2 regions of the Terribacillus sp. AE2B 122 genome follow, and region 2 is predicted to be linked to the other one. Evidence: riboswitches for the same ligand, from Rfam matches in the RefSeq annotation. Region 2 holds a riboswitch; the other holds the start of a gene.
What was found. Region 2 has a riboswitch for S-adenosylmethionine ahead of AE2B122_RS08600 (methionine ABC transporter ATP-binding protein). Riboswitches for the same ligand answer to the same signal wherever they lie in the genome.
Positions count from the first base shown of each region.

Region 1: linked by a shared signal. The riboswitch ahead of AE2B122_RS06065 (LLM class flavin-dependent oxidoreductase) and the one ahead of AE2B122_RS08600 (methionine ABC transporter ATP-binding protein) in region 2 are both predicted to bind S-adenosylmethionine.

Region 1 is NZ_LR700943.1:144,443-154,038, reverse strand. It holds gene AE2B122_RS06070 (NUDIX domain-containing protein) at 1-114, opposite strand, end outside; gene AE2B122_RS06065 (LLM class flavin-dependent oxidoreductase) at 189-1,208, opposite strand; SAM riboswitch class I at 1,312-1,423, opposite strand; gene AE2B122_RS06060 (LLM class flavin-dependent oxidoreductase) at 1,487-2,485, opposite strand; gene AE2B122_RS06055 (NAD(P)-dependent oxidoreductase) at 2,589-3,449, shown strand; gene AE2B122_RS06050 (anion permease) at 3,756-5,189, shown strand; gene helD (RNA polymerase recycling motor HelD) at 5,225-7,534, opposite strand; gene AE2B122_RS06040 (MFS transporter) at 7,769-8,992, shown strand; gene AE2B122_RS06035 (RidA family protein) at 9,028-9,414, opposite strand; gene AE2B122_RS06030 (DUF1002 domain-containing protein) at 9,430-9,596, opposite strand, start outside.
Region 2 is NZ_LR700944.1:21,766-31,361, reverse strand. It holds gene AE2B122_RS08605 (GGDEF domain-containing phosphodiesterase) at 1-1,085, shown strand, start outside; SAM riboswitch class I at 1,260-1,369, shown strand; gene AE2B122_RS08600 (methionine ABC transporter ATP-binding protein) at 1,451-2,476, shown strand; gene AE2B122_RS08595 (methionine ABC transporter permease) at 2,467-3,129, shown strand; gene AE2B122_RS08590 (MetQ/NlpA family ABC transporter substrate-binding protein) at 3,135-3,995, shown strand; gene AE2B122_RS08585 (M20 family metallopeptidase) at 3,999-5,204, shown strand; gene AE2B122_RS08580 (hypothetical protein) at 5,339-5,626, opposite strand; gene brnQ (branched-chain amino acid transport system II carrier protein) at 5,883-7,196, shown strand; gene AE2B122_RS08570 (DUF4064 domain-containing protein) at 7,234-7,653, opposite strand; gene AE2B122_RS08565 (YfmQ family protein) at 7,809-8,198, shown strand; gene AE2B122_RS08560 (tetratricopeptide repeat protein) at 8,560-9,596, shown strand, end outside.

The sequences.
Region 1 (9,596 bases), on a different contig from region 2:
TTCTATAAACCAGCAGTGGAAAGTCTCATGCCAGTCTCCATCACGATGGACTTCCTCTCTTTCTTTCACCCCAAGCTCCCGATGCTGCTCATCGAAAATCGTCAATAGCTCCATGTTTTGCCCCCATACTTATTCCTTTTTTACTAATGTAAGCGATATCTTCAGGCTTGTCTACCGTATATTTCCAATCAGATCGAGTTATCGCGCATTTCCTCGACTAGTGGCATGATTTCGTTCGCGAACCGCACCATCTCCTGCATATGCGGCGAAAACTGAAGCAGCAAAAGACTGACACCAGCGTGCTCGTATGCAAGTATCCGCTGTGCAATTTGTAACGGGGTACCAACCAGATGCGGCCGAAGCCCTCTTGCAGAAACAGCATCATCGCTAATTTTGCTTTTTTGTGCCAGCTCTTCCTCTGTTACATATGATTCGTAATCTCCGCCGGTAATTCTTTCCCATTCCTGGTAGGCTTCTTCCTCCGTTTCACGGCAAATGACATAAGCTGTCATACCGAATTCGGTAAATGGAGATTTGCCAGCTGCCTCACGACGAATCTGCATATCAGCGATCATACTGGCCACTTCCTGTACAGAGCCGCCTTTCATTACATATGCATCACATGTCTCGGCAATTGTCTGCCGTAAATAGTCGCTTTCTCCACCAGCATATAATGGCGAAATCTCTTTGGTCTTGCCTGCCGGTAAATAATCGACATGCTGTACTTGATAGTACAAGCCATCATATGTGTAACTGCTAGCTGTCCAAACTCCGCGCAGCACTTCAAAGAATTCCTCTGTTTGCATATAGAAATCCTCTGATCCTGCAATATCACCATCTAGGCGTTTTTGCTCCTCTTCACGTAAGAAAGAAACGACCGCTAGTGAAAAACGGCTATTACTAATCTGATCAATCATTACTGCCTGTCTCGCTGCTTCCACAGGCTGATCGATGCTTGGCCGGACTGCTGCCATAATGTGCAATTTATCGGTTGCCTCCGCAATAGCGCCAGCAGCTTCCCAAAAGTTCAGCTGCTGACCGGCATTTTTTCCTTGGTATAGGTAGGTGTCTGGCAGGAAGACCGCATCGAATCCTAAGTTTTCAGCCGTATGCGCAGTTTCCTTCACATCTGACAGGCTAAGCGGTCCTCCATCTTCCACATGACGCAGCCAGCTGCTTGAAACTGGCTGCCAGTATGCATATTTCATTGTTATTACTCCTTTTGCACATAGGAAATCCTACCGAACGACACATCGATTCTACTAAAAAAGCTTCTTCGATGAGAAGAAGCTCTGTATTGCAGCCGTCGTCATCTTATCACGCAGCTTTTGCTGCAGGTCGTAGCACCTTCCTGCAGGACTGCCCTCCTACAGTGGGTTGCCGGGCTTCATCGGGCCTTTCCCTCCACCACTCGTTATAAGATTTCTTATGAATTGTACTTCCTACTATACCAGATTAGCAGTGTCTGATTCAAACAGAATAACTGCTATTGCTTACGCTGATGTGCCTCCATCAAAAGACGGTACCCATCTTGTCTTGCTTTCTCTTCATAAACTGGACTGGTGAGCATGAACTCAACTTCCCCGCCGTAATAGTCTTCCAGCTCTTCAAGCTGCTGCAGCACCTCAGTTGGTGTCCCAATTACCATGGTAGGACGATTGTCCTCAAGACGCTCTTTTTCATAAGGAGACATTTTGTAGTCTGCTGCCTTATCCGGGCGCAGCATCCCTTTGACTGGTCTCCCTTGTTCCTGAAGCAGCGATGCAACTTCATGACTTTTCGCCAGCGCTTGTGCAGCTGCTGTCGTCTCCGCACAGAATAAAAACAGACTTACCATCATTTGCGGCTGATGCTTCCCTTCTTGGAAGGCTTTCTGATACACATCCAGCACTGCTGCATCTTTATCTCCACGTATGAATTGGGCATAAGCAAACCCGATTCCATGATATGCAGCAAGACCAGCGCTGCCTGCGCTTCCGCCAAGGAGCCAGACAGACGGAGCAGTGTTAATGTTCGGCATCGCTACCAGATCTCCGAAGCGATGCTTTTCTTCTTTTCTTATATCCAAATAATGAAGCAAATCACGTATTTGCCGATCATACCAATCCTCCGGTACAGCCTTATGCTCCTGCAGTGCCCTTTTTGCGGCTGGCATACCGCCAGGAGCCCTCCCGATCCCAAGGTCGATCCTTCCTGGATGAAGTGCTTCGAGCAATCTTGCATTTTCAGCCACTTTATACGCACTATAATGAGGCAGCATAACACCGCCTGATCCGATACGGATGCGGGATGTTTTGGCAGCAAGATGCCCCATCAGAAGCTCTGGACTGCTATGAGCCAAGCTGCCAGCGTGATGTTCGGACACCCAAAAGCGCGTATACCCAAGCTGATCAGCGAGCTCTGCCAGCCGCACTGTTTCTTCCAATGCATCTGCCGCATTGCCATCTTCTTTGATTCGGGATTGATCCAATATACTAAGCTTCATTCTACCCACTCCTTCTTTGTATCATATCCTGTGCGAAAGACTTTTAAAAACAATCCGTTTTTCTGTATGCTAGAAATGACCGAATAAAAAGGATGGTGCTCAAATGATCGGATTTATCGGATTAGGAATCATGGGACAAAACATGGCAGCAAACCTGCTCGAAAAAGGCGAACAATTAGTAGTCTTTAATCGCACAAAAGAAAAAGCCCAAGCACTATTGGATAAAGGTGCTAACTGGGCAGAATCGCCACGGCAAGTCGGGGAACAAGCTGATATCGTATTTACGATGCTGACAGACCCAGCTGCTGTCCAAGCAGTTGCTTATGGGGAAGATGGACTTTTCAGCGGCATGAAGGAAAATAGTTTGTGGGTGGATGTCAGTACCGTAAAACCTGCGTTCACAAAAGAGATGGCTGAAGCTGCTCGTGCGCATCATATCCGTTTTGTTGATGCACCCGTATCAGGTTCAAAGGCTCCGGCGCAGCAAGGTAAACTGCACTTTCTAGTTGGCGGAGACGAACAAGATGTTAAAGAGATCACCCCGCTGCTTGAGAAAATGGGACAAAGCATCCAGCATATGGGCGTCAATGGTAATGGCTCATCTACTAAGCTTGCAGTGAATATGCTGCTTGTTCAGTCTCTGACTGGTTTATCTGAAGCAATCAGCTTTGGGGAAGCAGTCGGTCTTGATCGGGAGCATCTGATGGATGTATTGCTCGCCCTGCCTGTGACAAGTGATATCCAAGCTGGGAAACGGGATACGATTCTCCAGCAGAACTTTGATCCGCAATTTCCTCTGGAGCATGCATACAAAGACTTGCAGCAGATTTCCGAAACAGCTTATGAAGCAGGCGCTCCTCTTCCGATGACAAACAGTGTTAAAGAACTGTATGCATTAGCGAAAAAGAACGGCTATGGCAAACAGGATGTCGCTGCCGTTTATGCACTTTTAGCAAGAGATTGACACATATTAGACAAAGAATCCGAATTTTTTCGGATTCTTTTTTTATTCTCATCTATTATTTTTAATTAACATTGGCATATTAACAATATGTACAGGGTATGTAGGCATAAGGTACTTAATTCATGTGAAGTAATTTTTTTGCATATTTTCACCAAATTATAATCATTATCATCTGTTTGGTTTATTAAATTTTTTTAATCAGTTAGAAACAGGCACTCTACTAGCAGAATACTTTCATATCAATATTTTTATGCTAAGATAATTATGGTTTTATTAATTTAATAACTTTCTAAAGGGGTCTTCATCATGGCTGATTCATCTAACAAACCAAAACGGGAGGTCAAATGGATTCCGCTCCTAATCACTGTATTGATCGGCGTAATTCTTTGGTTCGTCCCTTCACCAGATGGTGTACAAGCAGAAGCATGGCATTTATTTGCTATCTTCGTCGCTACGATCATCGGTCTGATCATTAAACCGATGCCAATGGGCAGTGTCGCTATCCTTTCGCTGACGGCTATCGTTTTGACGAAGACACTCGGACTAGAAGAAGCGTTGAGCGGATTCCAGAATAGTACAATCTGGCTCATCGTCATTGCGTTCTTTATTTCCAGAGGTTTCATCAAAACTGGTCTCGGGTCCAGAATTGCCTATTTGTTCGTGCGTCTATTCGGTAAAAAGACTTTAGGCTTGTCTTACTCGTTGATCGGCAGTGACTTGATTCTGTCACCGGCCATGCCATCTAATACTGCTCGTGCCGGCGGTATCATTTTCCCAATCATCCAGTCATTATCAAGTTCATATGGTTCTAAAAGCGGTGATGGTACAGAGCGCAAAATTGGTTCTTTCCTGACTTTTGCATCCTACCAAGGAAACGGGATCACTTCAGCAATGTTCCTGACAGCAATGGCAGCAAACCCATTGGCAGCCATTGCTGCTGAGAGTGTTACTGGTCAATCAATCTCATGGGGAAGCTGGATTCTTGCTTCCATCGTGCCTGGTATCATCAGTTTGATTGTTATTCCTTTCGTCATCTTCAAGCTGTATTCTCCAGAAATCAAGGAAACACCGAAGGCGACTGAAATGGCGACAGAGAAATTACAAAGCATGGGTAAACTAAAGCGTTCTGAATGGTATATGATCGGCGTGTTCCTGCTTCTCCTTGTATTGTGGATTTTCGGCGAAAGCTTCGGAATCGGCTCTACGACAGCAGCATTCATCGGACTTGTCGTTCTATTGCTGACAGAAGTATTGACTTGGTCTGATATCAAACAAGAGCAAGGTGCATGGGATACACTCGTATGGTTCGCTGTACTTGTTATGATGGCGAATTACTTGAACGAACTTGGCCTTGTACCTTGGTTCAGTGATATTATGGGGAATGTTGTAAGTACACTTTCATGGCCTGTCGCATTGCTTGTATTGGCTATCGTGTATTTCTACTCTCATTATTTCTTTGCGAGTAACACAGCACATGTGAGCGCCATGTACGCAGCCTTTCTTTCAGTAGTTGTTGCAGCTGGTGCGCCGCCATTATTGTCAGCCCTATTGTTAGCTTTCTTCAGTAACTTGTTCGGCTGTCTGACACACTACGGCAGTGGTCCTGCACCGGTATTCTTTGGCGCAGGCTTCGTCACCCAGCAAAAATGGTGGGGGCTCGGCTTCCTCATCTCCATCATTCACTTGATCGTCTGGATCGGTATCGGCGGACTATGGTGGAAACTGATTGGTCTATGGTAAAAAAAAAAGGAATCCTTATGGATTCCTTTTTTTTATTAGCTTGTATAAGTAGCAGAATCTGCTGCTTCGATAAACGGACTCAAGTTGCCAACGCTGTACATATGCAATTCATGCATCGCTCGTGTACAAGCTGTATAAAGTAAAGTGCGTTCCGATTCATGGCCATACGCCTCATCTGAGACATCATACAGTATAACCGCATCGAACTCGATACCTTTGGCCAAATAAGCCGGAATAACCGATAAACCTTTTTTGTATTGGGAAGTTGTCTCAGTAATCAGATCAGCTTCCATTTCTTCCTTGATCCAGTTATGCGCTTCTTTGCTCTCTTTGCTTGTCTTAGCGATAACTGCAATTGTTTCATAACCTGATTCCTGCAAAGAACGGATTTTCTCCAGGACTAGCCGGCGTCTTTCCGTTTCACCATTCGCTTTCGTCAGCGTCGGAAGATCTCCATCCCGGTTGAATGGCTGGATTTGCTTGGCATGGTCCAGGAGTTCCTTCGTGAAGTCGACTATCTGTCTTGTCGAACGATAGCTGCGCCATAGCTCGATCCGATGGCTGTCAGCTGTATTACCAGAGAGTACATTCTCCCCTGTCAGAGCATGCGCCTGAATCGCTTGGTTGATATCACCAAGCAATGTCATTCTCGCATTAGGGAAGGCCTGTTGTAAATAAGCGAATTGGAAAGCAGAATAATCCTGCGCTTCATCAATAAGCACATAACGAATTGTTTTATCCGAACGATCACCAAGCACCTTATCACGGAAATAGACAAATGGCGTCACATCTTCCCAATTCATGTACTTGCGAATAAGATTTTTCTTGGTTGTTTCATAAAGATCCGTCCATGATGCTGGCATTTCCGGTCGTCTTTCAGCTGTCAGCATACGCAGGTAAGACTTTTTCACATTGATGAAAGCATGCTTACGTACTTTCTTGATCAACGGGCGAAGCTTCCTTTCGACAACCCACTTGCGAAGGATCTCTTCTTCCTGCTTGTTCTCCTCAAAGTCATCTGTATCTGTGCGGTCTTTCTTTTGAAGCTCGGAAAAGGCTTGGACATAGTCTTCCTTCTCCATCAGCTCTACTTCTTCCCGCACCCAATCTTTCCTTGTTTCCCACTCACCCCAAAGCTGCAGCTTTTCTACGATCCAAGCTGCGGTCAGCTCTGCTCGATTCGAAATTGGTAAAGAATTGGATAGACTATAGAAATGAGATTGGATTTCCTGTTTACTCACGATGCGCTGCTTACGGAAGCTGACATCTTTGAAGATAAGCCCAGCTTGTTTGAATTCTTCCAGCTTGTCATCGATATACCGTTTGAAATCAAGACTTGCTTTATACTGAATCCCAGCCAGTCGCTGCTCTTTTTCCTCTCCGGAAGCAAGCAGCATATACTCCATTTGTTCGAATGGTGTCTCGATTGTCTCTCTGCCTTCCAGCTGAGCATCCATATGTGCATAAAAAGTGGCTTGCTTCATATTATCTTCGCCAAGCTCTGGCAGGACATTGGAGACATAGCTGTTGAACAGCGGGTTCGGCGACAACAGCACAATATTTTCAGCTGTGATGCGATCACGATAATGATAGAGCAAGTACGCAACACGCTGCAGTGCAGCCGATGTTTTTCCGCTGCCTGCTGCTCCTTGTACAATTAAATTAGCAGCCGACTCATTGCGGATGATTTGATTCTGCTCTTTCTGAATCGTAGCTACGATACTTTTCATCTCCGTACTTGCGTTACCGCCTAGAACGTACTGCAGCAGGCTATCGCCAATCGTTACTCCAGTATCGAACAAGGCTTCTAGCTTTCCGTTACGGATGATGAACTGGCGTTTAAGTGTCATGTCCCCTTGTATCTTACCTTCGATCGTTTCATATGAAGCACCACCAGGTGAGAAATCATAATACATACTGGAGATTGGTGCACGCCAATCGTAAATAAGGAAATCCTCTTCTTTCTCATCCATCAGACTCGCTAAGCCTACGTAGATTTCTTCGTCGTGATCAGCGCCCTCTTCCCTGAAATCAATACGACCAAAGTAAGGGTTGCGCTGCAATCGATCCAGCGTCTTCACTTCATTATGAATCTGCTGATGTGTCCGCTCTCGTTCACCTAAAAGCTCTGCTTGCTGCTTCAAGCTAGCCTGTGTTTCATTCACATCATCCGCTTCATCCAGGTTTACCGTTACATCCTCCCAGAAGTTCTTACGCAGATCGATTACTTTTTCTCTCAGACCTTGTATTAACCCTGCTGTTTTTTCTCGTTTCTTTTCAATCGTCTCTTGAACGCTGGCCACACGGGCTTGTTCGTCCTTCAAATCCTTTTCATCTTCTGTCATAGCGAAGTCCCTCCAAAACAATTGACATTTATATATAAATATTGTATAATTTTAAATGGTTTGCTAAATTATGTTATATTAGCAGAACATCCTCTATTTTACCATGTTCATTGTTCCCCTGCAATTTTTCTCTATCCGGTTATTTCCAGGCTATCCCTTTGCATATCCTTTCTATTCGTGTGTATAATTAGTTAGGGAATCGAAATATTAACGCGAAAGAAGTGTTTTTCATTCATGACAGACGAACAGCTCGCAAAGCGTAATTTGTTTATCATGTGGTTTGCCAACTTCTTCATTTCGGCGAGCCTGAGTATGATCATGCCATTTCTGTCCTTATATATTTCATCATTCGGCACATTATCTGAACGGGAGGTTCAGAGTTGGTCAGGTATCATTTTCGGGGTAACTTTTGTTACCGCATTCATCTGTTCGCCCTTCTGGGGGAAACTCGGCGACCGGCATGGACGAAAGTTGATTCTGATCATATCTTCCTTCGGCATGGGGGTTTCCATTCTCCTGCTCGGATTCACCGAAAATGTTTGGCAGCTATTCATGCTTCGTGTATTCATGGGAATCTTTACAGGCTTTATCGGTATATCTCAAGCATTCATATCGACACAAACACCTAGCCACATTGCAGGAAGAGTACTTGGCACCTTACAAACCGGTAGTATCACTGGTATGCTTTTTGGCCCGCTGATTGGCGGAATTCTTGCAGACAGTATCGGCTTCCATGGCACTTTCCTGCTTGTATCGATAAGTGTCTTCACCTCTGCCATCTTGGTCACTTTCGGCACAAAGGAATATCCGGTCAAGATTCAAAAAGGCGAAAAGTCACACTACACCTCAAGAGAAGTGCTGGCGCATATTCTGCGTGACCCGATTTTATTAGTTGTACTCATCTTAAGTTCATTGATTCAGATTGCCAACTTCAGTGTTCAGCCGATACTTTCTTTGTATGTACAAGAGCTACACGGACCTGAGAATATCGCATTCTACTCTGGTATCGCATTTTCAGCGGCCGGTCTCGGCAATCTGCTCATGACAAGGACTTGGGGGAAGCTTGGCGACCGTATCGGGTATGTGAAGATTCTGATTGGACTTATTTTTGCTGCTGGGATCGTTTATATACCTGGCGCTTTGGTTGGTTCTGTTTGGGAACTCGCTGTCGTCCGCCTGCTCCTCGGCATGGCGATCGGTGGAATCATTCCTTTACGAGTAGCCTATATCCGACAAGCAGCTCCGCTTACGATGCAAGGAGAAGTACTCGGATATAATAACAGCCTCCGGTTCCTCGGAAACTTCATCGGTCCGATACTTGGCGGTATGATGGCTGGTTACTTCGGGTTTTCAGCAGTATTTTACATGACAAGTGCGCTGCTCATTATCTGCGGCATTACCTTGCTCACTGCTCACATCCGGAATGCTCGTGCAAAAACACGAACCTCTTCCATTTAAAAAAGATTGCCGATATGTTCGGCAATCTTTTTTTCTTACATATTAAAGCTTCGGACGGCAATCGCTTCGATTTCAACATTCGCCCCTTTAGGCAGTTTGGAAATCTCTACTGTTGCACGTGCCGGGAATGGCTCGGACAAATGACGTCCGTATACTTCATTCACAGCTGTAAAGTCATCCAGGGATGTAAGGAAGATCGTTGTCTTGACAACTTGATCGAATGATAATCCGGCTTCATCCAAGATTGCAGCCAGGTTTTTCATCACTTGATCTGTTTGTTCCTCAATCGTCTGTGCCATTTCTCCTGTTGCCGGATCCAATGGAATTTGACCGGAAATATAGACAGTTCCTGCAGTTTCAACCGCTTGGGAATAAGGTCCGATTGCTTGTGGTGCTTTGTCAGTTTGAATGATATTGCGCATACATATCTCTCCTATTTAAAACAGATTTTTGAAGAAGTCACCTATCGACTTGAAGAAATCCTTCACACTTTGCCAGAAACCATCATTACCGGCCACTTCATCGATCTTGTCCTGGATTGTAGTAGCGATGTCATCAAGCTGTGATTTCACGCCATCGAAATTGATATCCAGTTCCCGCATTT
Region 2 (9,596 bases):
TGGCAGAACGATTGCAAGGGAATCTCGTGTCAGGAGCAAAGGTGTTCCGCCAAGGTGGAGATGAATTCCTTATTCTGTTGCCTATTACGAAGATTCCTGAGATAGAAAGAACTGTATGTGAATTAATTCAATCACTTGAACAGGTGTTTTATCTCCATGGAAAGGAAGTATTTGTTTCTGCAAGTATCGGAATTAGTCTTTATCCGCAACATGCCGAAGATGTCGAACTATTGACTATTAAAGCAGATACTGCCATGTATGCAGCAAAGAAAAGTCACGGAAAGCGTTGGCTATTCTATGATGAGACGTACCTCCCTGCAGAACAATCCAAGCTCGAGCTTGAGAAAGAGATGCGGTATGGACTGGAAAGAGGAGAGTTCCAGCTTCACTTTCAGCCGCTATATCGTTTAGATACAAATACTGTTTCTGGTGCGGAGGTATTGATGCGCTGGGAGCATCCGGAGCGAGGGCTGCTGTTTCCCAATACATTCATTCCGCTTGCTGAAGAATCACGTTTCATTATTCCTCTTGGAAGATGGATGATCCGAGAAGTGTGCAGACAATGGAGCTGCTGGAAAACACAAGAGTATGAACCGATCAGCCTTGCTGTTAATATTTCTGTCAATCAATTCCTCCATCCCGATTTTCTCGCAGAATTAGAGGATGCGCTGCGTGAATATGAGATGGACCCGACTTATCTGGAATTGGAAATCACAGAAAATATCCCATTTAGTGACTCCTATGCTATAGCTGTTCTGGAGCATATCAAGCAGCTTGGTATTCGTATCAGCATCGATGATTTTGGGACAGGTTACAGCTCTCTTCAGTACATCCAGCGCCTGCCTGTTCATACATTGAAAATCGATCGTGCTTTTGTCTGCGATATGATGCACAATCGAAATAATAAAGTGTTGGTTGAAACGATTTTACTTATGGCAAAGCAACTCGATCTGGACGTGGTTGCTGAAGGTGTCGAGGAACAGGAACAGCTTGAATTTCTAAAGGAAAATGGCTGTGCGTTAGTGCAGGGATATTTGATTGGGAAGCCGACGGAGGCCGTGTTATTTCGTTCGAAGTGGCTGTAAATCCTAAGAGTGACTTTTGACAAGCATTATACTATGTTTGAAAGGCTGCGTGTAAGCAGCCTTTTTTTATATCGACAAGGGAAGAAGAAAAAAAGATTTTCAAAAAATGAATTGACATTCTATTGGAAAACCCATAACATGGTAATCAAATCTTACAACTACATACTTGTTTTATTCTTATCCAGAGAGACCGAGGGATCAGGCCCTATGACGTCTCGGCAACGGGTTTACACAAATACCGTGCCAATTCCTGCAAACGCCTATGAGCGTTTGGAAGATGAGAATGAGGAAGTTTCATACGTGGAGCCCTCTTTTTTCTGGATAAGGAAAAAGAGGGCTCTTTTGCGTTGATGGGAGGAAAAGTGATGATTACGTTCAAGGATGTATCTAAGACTTTTACAATCGGAAAACGGGAGGTGCATGCTGTCCGAAATGTGAATCTGACAATCGAGGAAGGAGAAATATTCGGCATTATCGGCTTCAGCGGAGCAGGTAAAAGTACATTGTTACGGCTAGTGAATGTGCTGGAGAACCCGACGGCTGGAGCTGTGGAAGTGCAAGGTGTGGATTTAGCTAGTCTTCGCCCAACTGAGGTCAGGAAAGTACGCCGCAGGATAGGGATGATCTTTCAGAATTTCAATCTGTTAACCTCGCGGACTGTTGCTGGTAATGTTGCTTATCCTTTGAAACTGGCAAAAATGCCGCGAGCAAAAATAAAAGAGAGAGTAGATGAACTTCTCCGCTTCGTTGGATTGTCGGATAAAGCAAAGGATTATCCGGAACAGCTGTCGGGAGGGCAAAAGCAGCGAGTGGGCATTGCTAGGGCGCTAGCTACTTCGCCGGATATTTTGATTTGTGATGAAGCAACCTCAGCGTTGGACCCTGATACAACCGGAGAGATACTCCGACTTCTGAAAAAGGTAAATAAGGAATTCGGCATCACAATTCTACTGATTACCCATGAAATGCATGTGATTCAGTCAATCTGCGACAAGGTTGCTGTTATGGAGGATGGCGAGGTCATAGAATCGGGAGGAGTATTCGATACATTCACAAGTCCTGCCCATCAGACGACGAAGCGTTTCATCCGTTCCGTGCAGCAGGATCTTCCTTCTCCGTCCCTATTGGATGAGTGGCGACAAAAAGGCGGGAAGCAACTGTATCGGATCATCTTTAAAGGAGAGGTTGCGAGCGAACCTGTCTTATCCCGGGTAACGAGGAAGCACGATATTGACGTGAACATCGTCTATGGTTCCGTCCAAGAGATTCAGGCTAAATTCTACGGAAACTTACTTGTTAGCTTTGATGGAGACGTTGGGAAAACGGCCAATGCAGTGGAAGAATTGAATGAAATCGTACAAATAGAGGAGGTGGACGTAACATGGGCGTAGATTGGCAGACATTTTGGCCGCGAATCGTCGAAGCAACAGGTCAGACGATCCTGATGGTAGCTGTCACTTTGGTGATTGGGTCAATTTTCGGTATTATTATCGGTCTTTTACTTTTTGTAACACGAAAAGGAAACATCTTGGAAAATGCTTTTCTTTATCAAATTATTAATTTTCTAATCAACATTATCCGTCCGATCCCCTTCATTATCTTTTTAGTTGCGATTAGTCCGCTGACCAGAGAGGTGATTGGCACGACCATCGGAACATGGGCAGCTATTTTTCCGATGAGCATAGCAGCAGCATTCAGCATCGCTCGGGTTGTGGAAAACAACTTCATAAGTATCGATCCTGGTGTCATCGAAGCTGCCAAGGCCATGGGAGCTAGTCCGCTTCAGATCATTTATACGATACTGATTCCGGAAGCACTCGGTCCGCTCGTTCTCGGATTGACGTTCATTACAATCAGTCTGATTGATTTCTCCGCAATGGCAGGAACTGTCGGCGGAGGGGGTCTCGGCCATGTGGCGATGACATATGGATATCAGCGATTTGATACGAGCGTCATGATGGTTACAGTCGTTATTTTAATTGTGCTTGTCCAGCTTGCCCAATGGGTCGGCAATACACTTTCCAGAAAAATCTTAAGGAGATGATTGACGTGAAAAAAGCTCTACTAGGAATTGTTTCGTTAGTCTTTTTGTTTATCCTTGCAGCATGCGGAAGTAGCTCAGCAGATGGCAGTCAAACAGTTAAAATCGGTGTGACAGGGTCTGATGGTGACCAATGGCCAATATTGAAAGAAAAGGCGAAGGAAGAGGGAATCAATATCGAACTTGTAGAATTCTCCGACTATACATTGCCAAACCAAGCATTGGCGAACGGTGAAATCGACATGAACTCATTCCAGCATATCGCCTTCCTAAGTCAATATGCCAAAGAAAATGGTGATACTATCGTGCCAATCGGTTCGACAGTCATTGCCCCAATCGGAGCCTATTCAGAGAAAATAGATAGCCTTGATGAATTGAAGGAAGGCGACAAGATTGCTATCCCGGATGATCCGTCCAACCAAGCTAGATCGCTGCGGGCTTTGGAAGCAGCTGGCGTAATCAAATTAGCGGATGATTTTGGCCAATTCGGAGATCCTTCCAAGATTGTAGAGAATCCGAAGAATATTGAGATTGTACCTGTTGTTGCGCAGCAAACACCACGTGTACTGCCAGATGTAGCAGTATCTTTTATCAATAATGGGATTGCAGGTCAGGCAGGTCTTAATCCGAAAGAAGATCCGATTTATCTAGAGAATGCTAATGATGATAGCATCACACCGTTTGTAAATGTTTTCGCGGTAAACAAAGATGATGAAAATAATGAGACGTACCAGAAAATTGTCGAACTATATCAGGATGAAGCAGTGAAGGAAGCAGTAGATAAGGATACGAGTGGTGGCTCTATCGTAGTTGATGTGCCGAAAGAAGAATTGCAAAAGCATCTGAAAAGACTACAGGAGGAGGAATGAGATATGAGTAAATCTGTCACCGAGGTTAGCCGAGTTGCGCTGCATTTAGATGCAAATGGGGAAAAGTATATCCAGACAAGTCAGGCCATCCATGCTAAACCGGAAATCGGCAACCAGGAATTTTTTGCCAGTGAAACGCTTACTGCATTGCTGGAAGAAGCGGGATTTCAGGTAGATAAAGGAGTAGCAGGGCATGAGACAGCATTTTATGCTTTGAAGGATAGCGGTAAACCAGGTCCCCGTATCGCTTTCCTCGCCGAATATGATGCATTGCCGGGCATCGGGCATGCTTGCGGCCACAATATTATCGGCACCACTAGTACGGCAGCTGGCATCGCATTGGCAGAAACATTGGACCAGACAGGCGGTAGTGTAGCGGTTCTCGGCACACCTGCTGAGGAAGGCGGACCAAACGGCAGTGCCAAAGGAAGCTTTGTAAAACATGGGTTGCTGAAGGATATTGATGCTGCTTTAATCATTCATCCTTCTGGCAGAACGAGTGTTACTGGTGAATTTCTTGCTGTCGATCCGCTTGATTTTCATTTCTACGGAAAACCAGCTCACGCTTCAGGTTCACCAGATAAAGGAATCAATGCATTGGATGCCGTCATCCAGCTTTTCAATGGAATAAATGCATTACGGCAGCATCTTCCGCAGGACATACGCATACATGGCATCATTCCAAACGGTGGAGACGCACCGAATATCGTACCTGAATATGCCTCAGCAAGATTCTTCATCCGGGCAGAAACGTGGACAAAAGCACAAGCTGTTTCCGAGAAAGTTAGGAATATTGCTCAAGGGGCGGCATTAGCTACTGGAGCTAGCGTCAAGATAGAGAGATTCCAAAATGAAGTGAAGGATTTTGTCCTGAATTCGGTGCTGGACCAGGTGCTCAAGGAAGAATTGGAGAATGTAGGAGAGTATGTGCATTTGAAGAAAGGCAAGGGACGGGGCTCGACTGATACAGGTAATATCAGTTATGAGGTACCGACTGCGCATCCTTATATTCAAATTGGACCGGAAGATTTGATTGGCCATACAGAGGAATTCAGGGAAGCTGCCCGTTCTGAAATTGGTGATGCAGCTGTATTAAAAGGAGCCAAAGCATTAGCGCATACAGGTTACCGGTTGCTGACAGACAAGGAACTCCTAAAGCAAGCTAAACTTGCTTTTAAAGAGAGTAAGACTCGAAAACAAGTTAAATGAAGATAGAGGCTGGGATAAACTGCTTGCTCCATAGTTTGTCTGCAGTATACTGTCAGCTAGCCTAGTGCTGAATCGTATATGCTAGTCCGACTAAGTAATCTCTTATAACCTCTGCCTATATGGCTGAGGTTTTTTTATGAAAAGTCCCGCTTCTCCCTCCGAAAAACTCCCCAAGTTGTCTTTGTAGCGGCATAACTGCCAATGGCAGCATAGCCATAAAAATAGCCCATAAAAATACCGGCAATCAAATCATGTGGATGACTGTAAAAAATCGAGAGTGCCAGACCGATTAAGATGGCGGCAGTAGGCACATACTGCTTTGGTAACGGTAAAAATAGTTTAAGAAGTTGTGTGAGGACAAGTGTTGCTGGGATGCCAATAACAGAATCCCAAAAGTTTGTTTGAATGTTAGGGAAGTCCATAATCATGTTCCTTTTATGCTTATTGTCGGGAACAACCGATAAATTATTCGTATTAGACTTTGATAAAGCGGATCTTATGTTTGAATAAATTTGTTATACATATAATTACAGAAGATTCCTAACAAAAACTCCTTGAATGTTGCACAATTCAGTATTATACTAACCAGTATTGTGTCAGAAAATCTGACAAAATTTTATTAAACTCAATATTTTGTTATTTATCAGACTATTCGAATAGTTAGTGGAGGTTTTTTTTGTGTCAAAGAAAGTACCAGGTTCATTTACCGTCATTCTTGGTTTGATGCTCTTTGCTTTGTTCTTCGGAGCGGGTAATCTGATTTTCCCGCCGTTGCTTGGGCAGCAAGCCGGTGAAAATATATGGATAGCTAATGCAGGCTTTCTTGTAACAGGGGTCGGGTTGCCGCTGATTGGGATCATCGCCTTCGTTTATTCAGGCGAGCGGGATCTTATGTCACTATCGAGCAGGGTGCACCCGGTATTCGGAATTGTTTATACGATCATTCTATATCTTGCAATCGGACCGTTTTTTGCTATACCGCGTGCAGGGAATGTATCATATGAGATTGGTTTAAAACCATTCTTGCCTGCTGATCCAGGTCCGCTTCCGTTGATTTTGTTTTCGGTCCTTTTCTTTGCAATTACTTGCTTGTTATCGATGAACCCTACTAAGATCATCGATGTAATCGGGAAATTCCTGACACCGATCAAACTGGCTTTTATCAGCTTGCTTGTTATTGTTGCCATTATTTTCCCAATCGGCAAATTCCATGCACCTCAAAGTGAGTATACGGCAAATGCTTTCTTTAAAGGATTCCAGGAAGGCTATTTGACCTTAGATGCGCTAGTTGCTTGTGTGTTCGGAATCATCATCGTAAATGCTTTAAAGGATAAGGGCATCACGAACAAAGGCTCGGTTATGAAGGTTTGCTTGTTAGCAACTGCTCTTGCAGCCGTTGTACTTGCTGTGATTTATACAGCGCTTTCCTTCATGGGTGCGTCCAGTGTCAGTGAGCTTGGTTATTTAAGCAATGGTGCTGAGATTCTTGCTGATGTATCCAATTATTATTTCGGCTCATGGGGCATGATTTTCCTTGGATTGATGATCACGGTTGCCTGTCTAACGACAAGTGTTGGATTGATCACCTCCTGTTCAACGTTTTTCCATGAGTTAATGCCACGTATATCTTATAAGACGTTTGCTATTGTGCTATCTGTCTTCAGTGCGGTAGTAGCGAACATCGGTCTTACAGAATTGATATCTATCTCAGTCCCAGTGTTGATGGCTATTTATCCGATTACGATCAGTCTGGTGTTTCTTACATTCCTGCATCCGTTATTCGGCGGAAAGCGTGAAGTATATATCGGCAGTCTTATACTGACATTCTGTGTGAGTATCTTTGATGGTTTCAATGAGGCAGGCTTGCAGATAACTGCAGTTAATGACCTTTTCCAAACGGTATTGCCTTTCTATGAAGTAGGTCTTGGCTGGGTGGTACCTTCCATCATCGGGGCTTTGCTTGGATTGCTTGTATCAAAGGTTAGAAACTAATAGAAAAAAGTCTTCTCCGAAGCCGGAGAAGACTTTTTTATGCAGATCTTTTTTTCAGCATACCGCCTGCAATGAATAAGAGCACAGGAATGATAACCGTGGCCAGAGATAAAACTCCCGCGCTGAATAGTGTTAATGCGGCACCTTTAGGTCTTTTAGAAATGATGGTATAGCCTATTAGTACAATGATAGCAATGATGGCTATGTATATAGTAGGAATGGCAAAGAATACTTGCAAGGCAGACATGGTTTCAGCAGCCATTTCATCAGGGCTGATAGAAGGAGTTTCCTCGGAATCAAGTGTTCTTTGATACTTTGGGTCGTTTTCAAGATAGCGGGCCACTGTCTGTTCCATGGACTGATTTTGAGGCAAAGTGATCGTGAAGAAAAGACTAGCGATAAAGATTAAAACCAATAAAACTAACGAAATCAGCGTTAACATTTTTGGTGTTTTCATATGTTATTACCTCCATTTTCCAGTATAAGTTTTGAGAACCATTAAATGAATAGGACAGAAGGCGTATCTGTCATTTTCTTGTCAAAAATGAAGAGGAGCATTTACTGAAACTGTGTTATTATAAGCACGATTAATTGGAATCGAGGCGAAAAGATTTGTCGTGGGTATTTATAGTCTTATTGATTGTAGCTAGTTTGATTAAAGTTTTAGCGGCATCTTTACCGAGTGGGGTTGTAGATAAAGTAGGAAAAAGATTTCAGCTGCATCCGAAGCTGTCTTATGATGTAACTGTCAAGCGGGATGGCGAGGTTCTATCAGCTGAAGAGACACAGCTTATTATTGATCAATTCAATGAAGCCAGCTTCTTAGAAAAATACTATTATGCTCCTGCTCCTGAAGGTGTACCGTTAGAGATAGAAACAAAGCAAGGACGTTTTCTGGTATATGCATATACAGACAGAGTAGATGTATTCAAATATCAGAAGAAGAAGGTTTCATCCTACAGCTTGCGCTCCCAAACAATGCAGGGACAGGCTGCAAATTGATTCAGCTTTCTATATAATAGATAAAAACAGGAAGCGGGAGCGTGTGCAGGATGAGAACCAGGAAACTGGCTGGGAATGGATCGGAACTGCTCTGCTTAATTAGCTGCTAACTGCAGCTCCAAACAAAACAGCTGTCCTGACCGCACGTGAGAATAATATCAGAGCAATTCAGTTTTATGAACGGAACGGATGGGAATTGCTAAAAGATTCTTTTTTTCCGAACGAGAAAGCATATCGAATATATGGGAAAAAACTAATATGAACCGATTCACCAAATGGTGGATCGTTTTCTTTCTGAACGCCTAAACATTTCCATGAAATCTACCGATGATTCAGATATGAATAGAAAGAGGGTGAGCCGATGTACCAGACAGATATGAAAAACGCTGAAATATTTAACAAGCTGCTTGATAAGTTATATGTAAATATTAAAACGGAACAGATCCGTGCTGCAGAGAGTATTCGCAATGAAATAACTGAACAGGAAGATGCAATTCGTGATGAAAGGCTGCTTGCAAAAAGTATGCTGTACGATGCTCGCTTGGAGATGCTAAAAGGTGATTTGGATAAAGGAGAAAAGCTGCTTGAGGGTGCTGCTGATGCATTCGCGCTCACCGCCGAAAATCTATACTACTACCATTTCTTCAAGGGTCTGCTGCTGTACCGGCAAACCAAACTTCAGGATGCAATTGTCGAATTTGAACGTGCAGAACCGTTTTTGTCCGTACAAATCGACCATCGGGAAGTGTCTGATTTCTATTATAAACTGGCAATTACGTACTATTATATGAAAATGACCGCTTTTTCTGTCTTGAATGCCAATAAAGCTATCGAATCAGCTCTTCGTTACGATCAGAAATTACAGCTTGGAAAATGCCTCTTGCTCCAAGGATTGAATCATATGCATATGACTGACTTTCGGAAAGCGGAGGAACTGTTTCAAGCTGCTCTAAAGCATGATGTGTCCGAGTCCGAGTTGCAGCTGCCTATGTATATTTATCACAATATTGGTGTGCTGTATTTCAAACAAGATCAGCTTGAGAAGGCAATGGGACATTTCGAAAAATCTATGCATTACAAGCATCCTGAATATTATTTGAAGAGCTTATACTACGTGACAGAATGCTGTTTCCGGCTTGGCTTGAAGGATCGTGCAATGGAGCATTTTACTGAGGGGTTTGCTTTAAGTAAGAAGCGGGATGAAGATGCGTATAAATGGATGTTCGCCATGCTTCATAAACAATTTGTCGATAAGGACAGTTTTGAATTAGTGTGGCGGGAAGGCATTGAATATTTTCAATCCATCGAGGATGACAATAACGTTCGTCACTTTTCCGAACGACTGGCTAAATATTATACAGATAATCATGACTTTGAAAAAGCATCCAGATACTATCT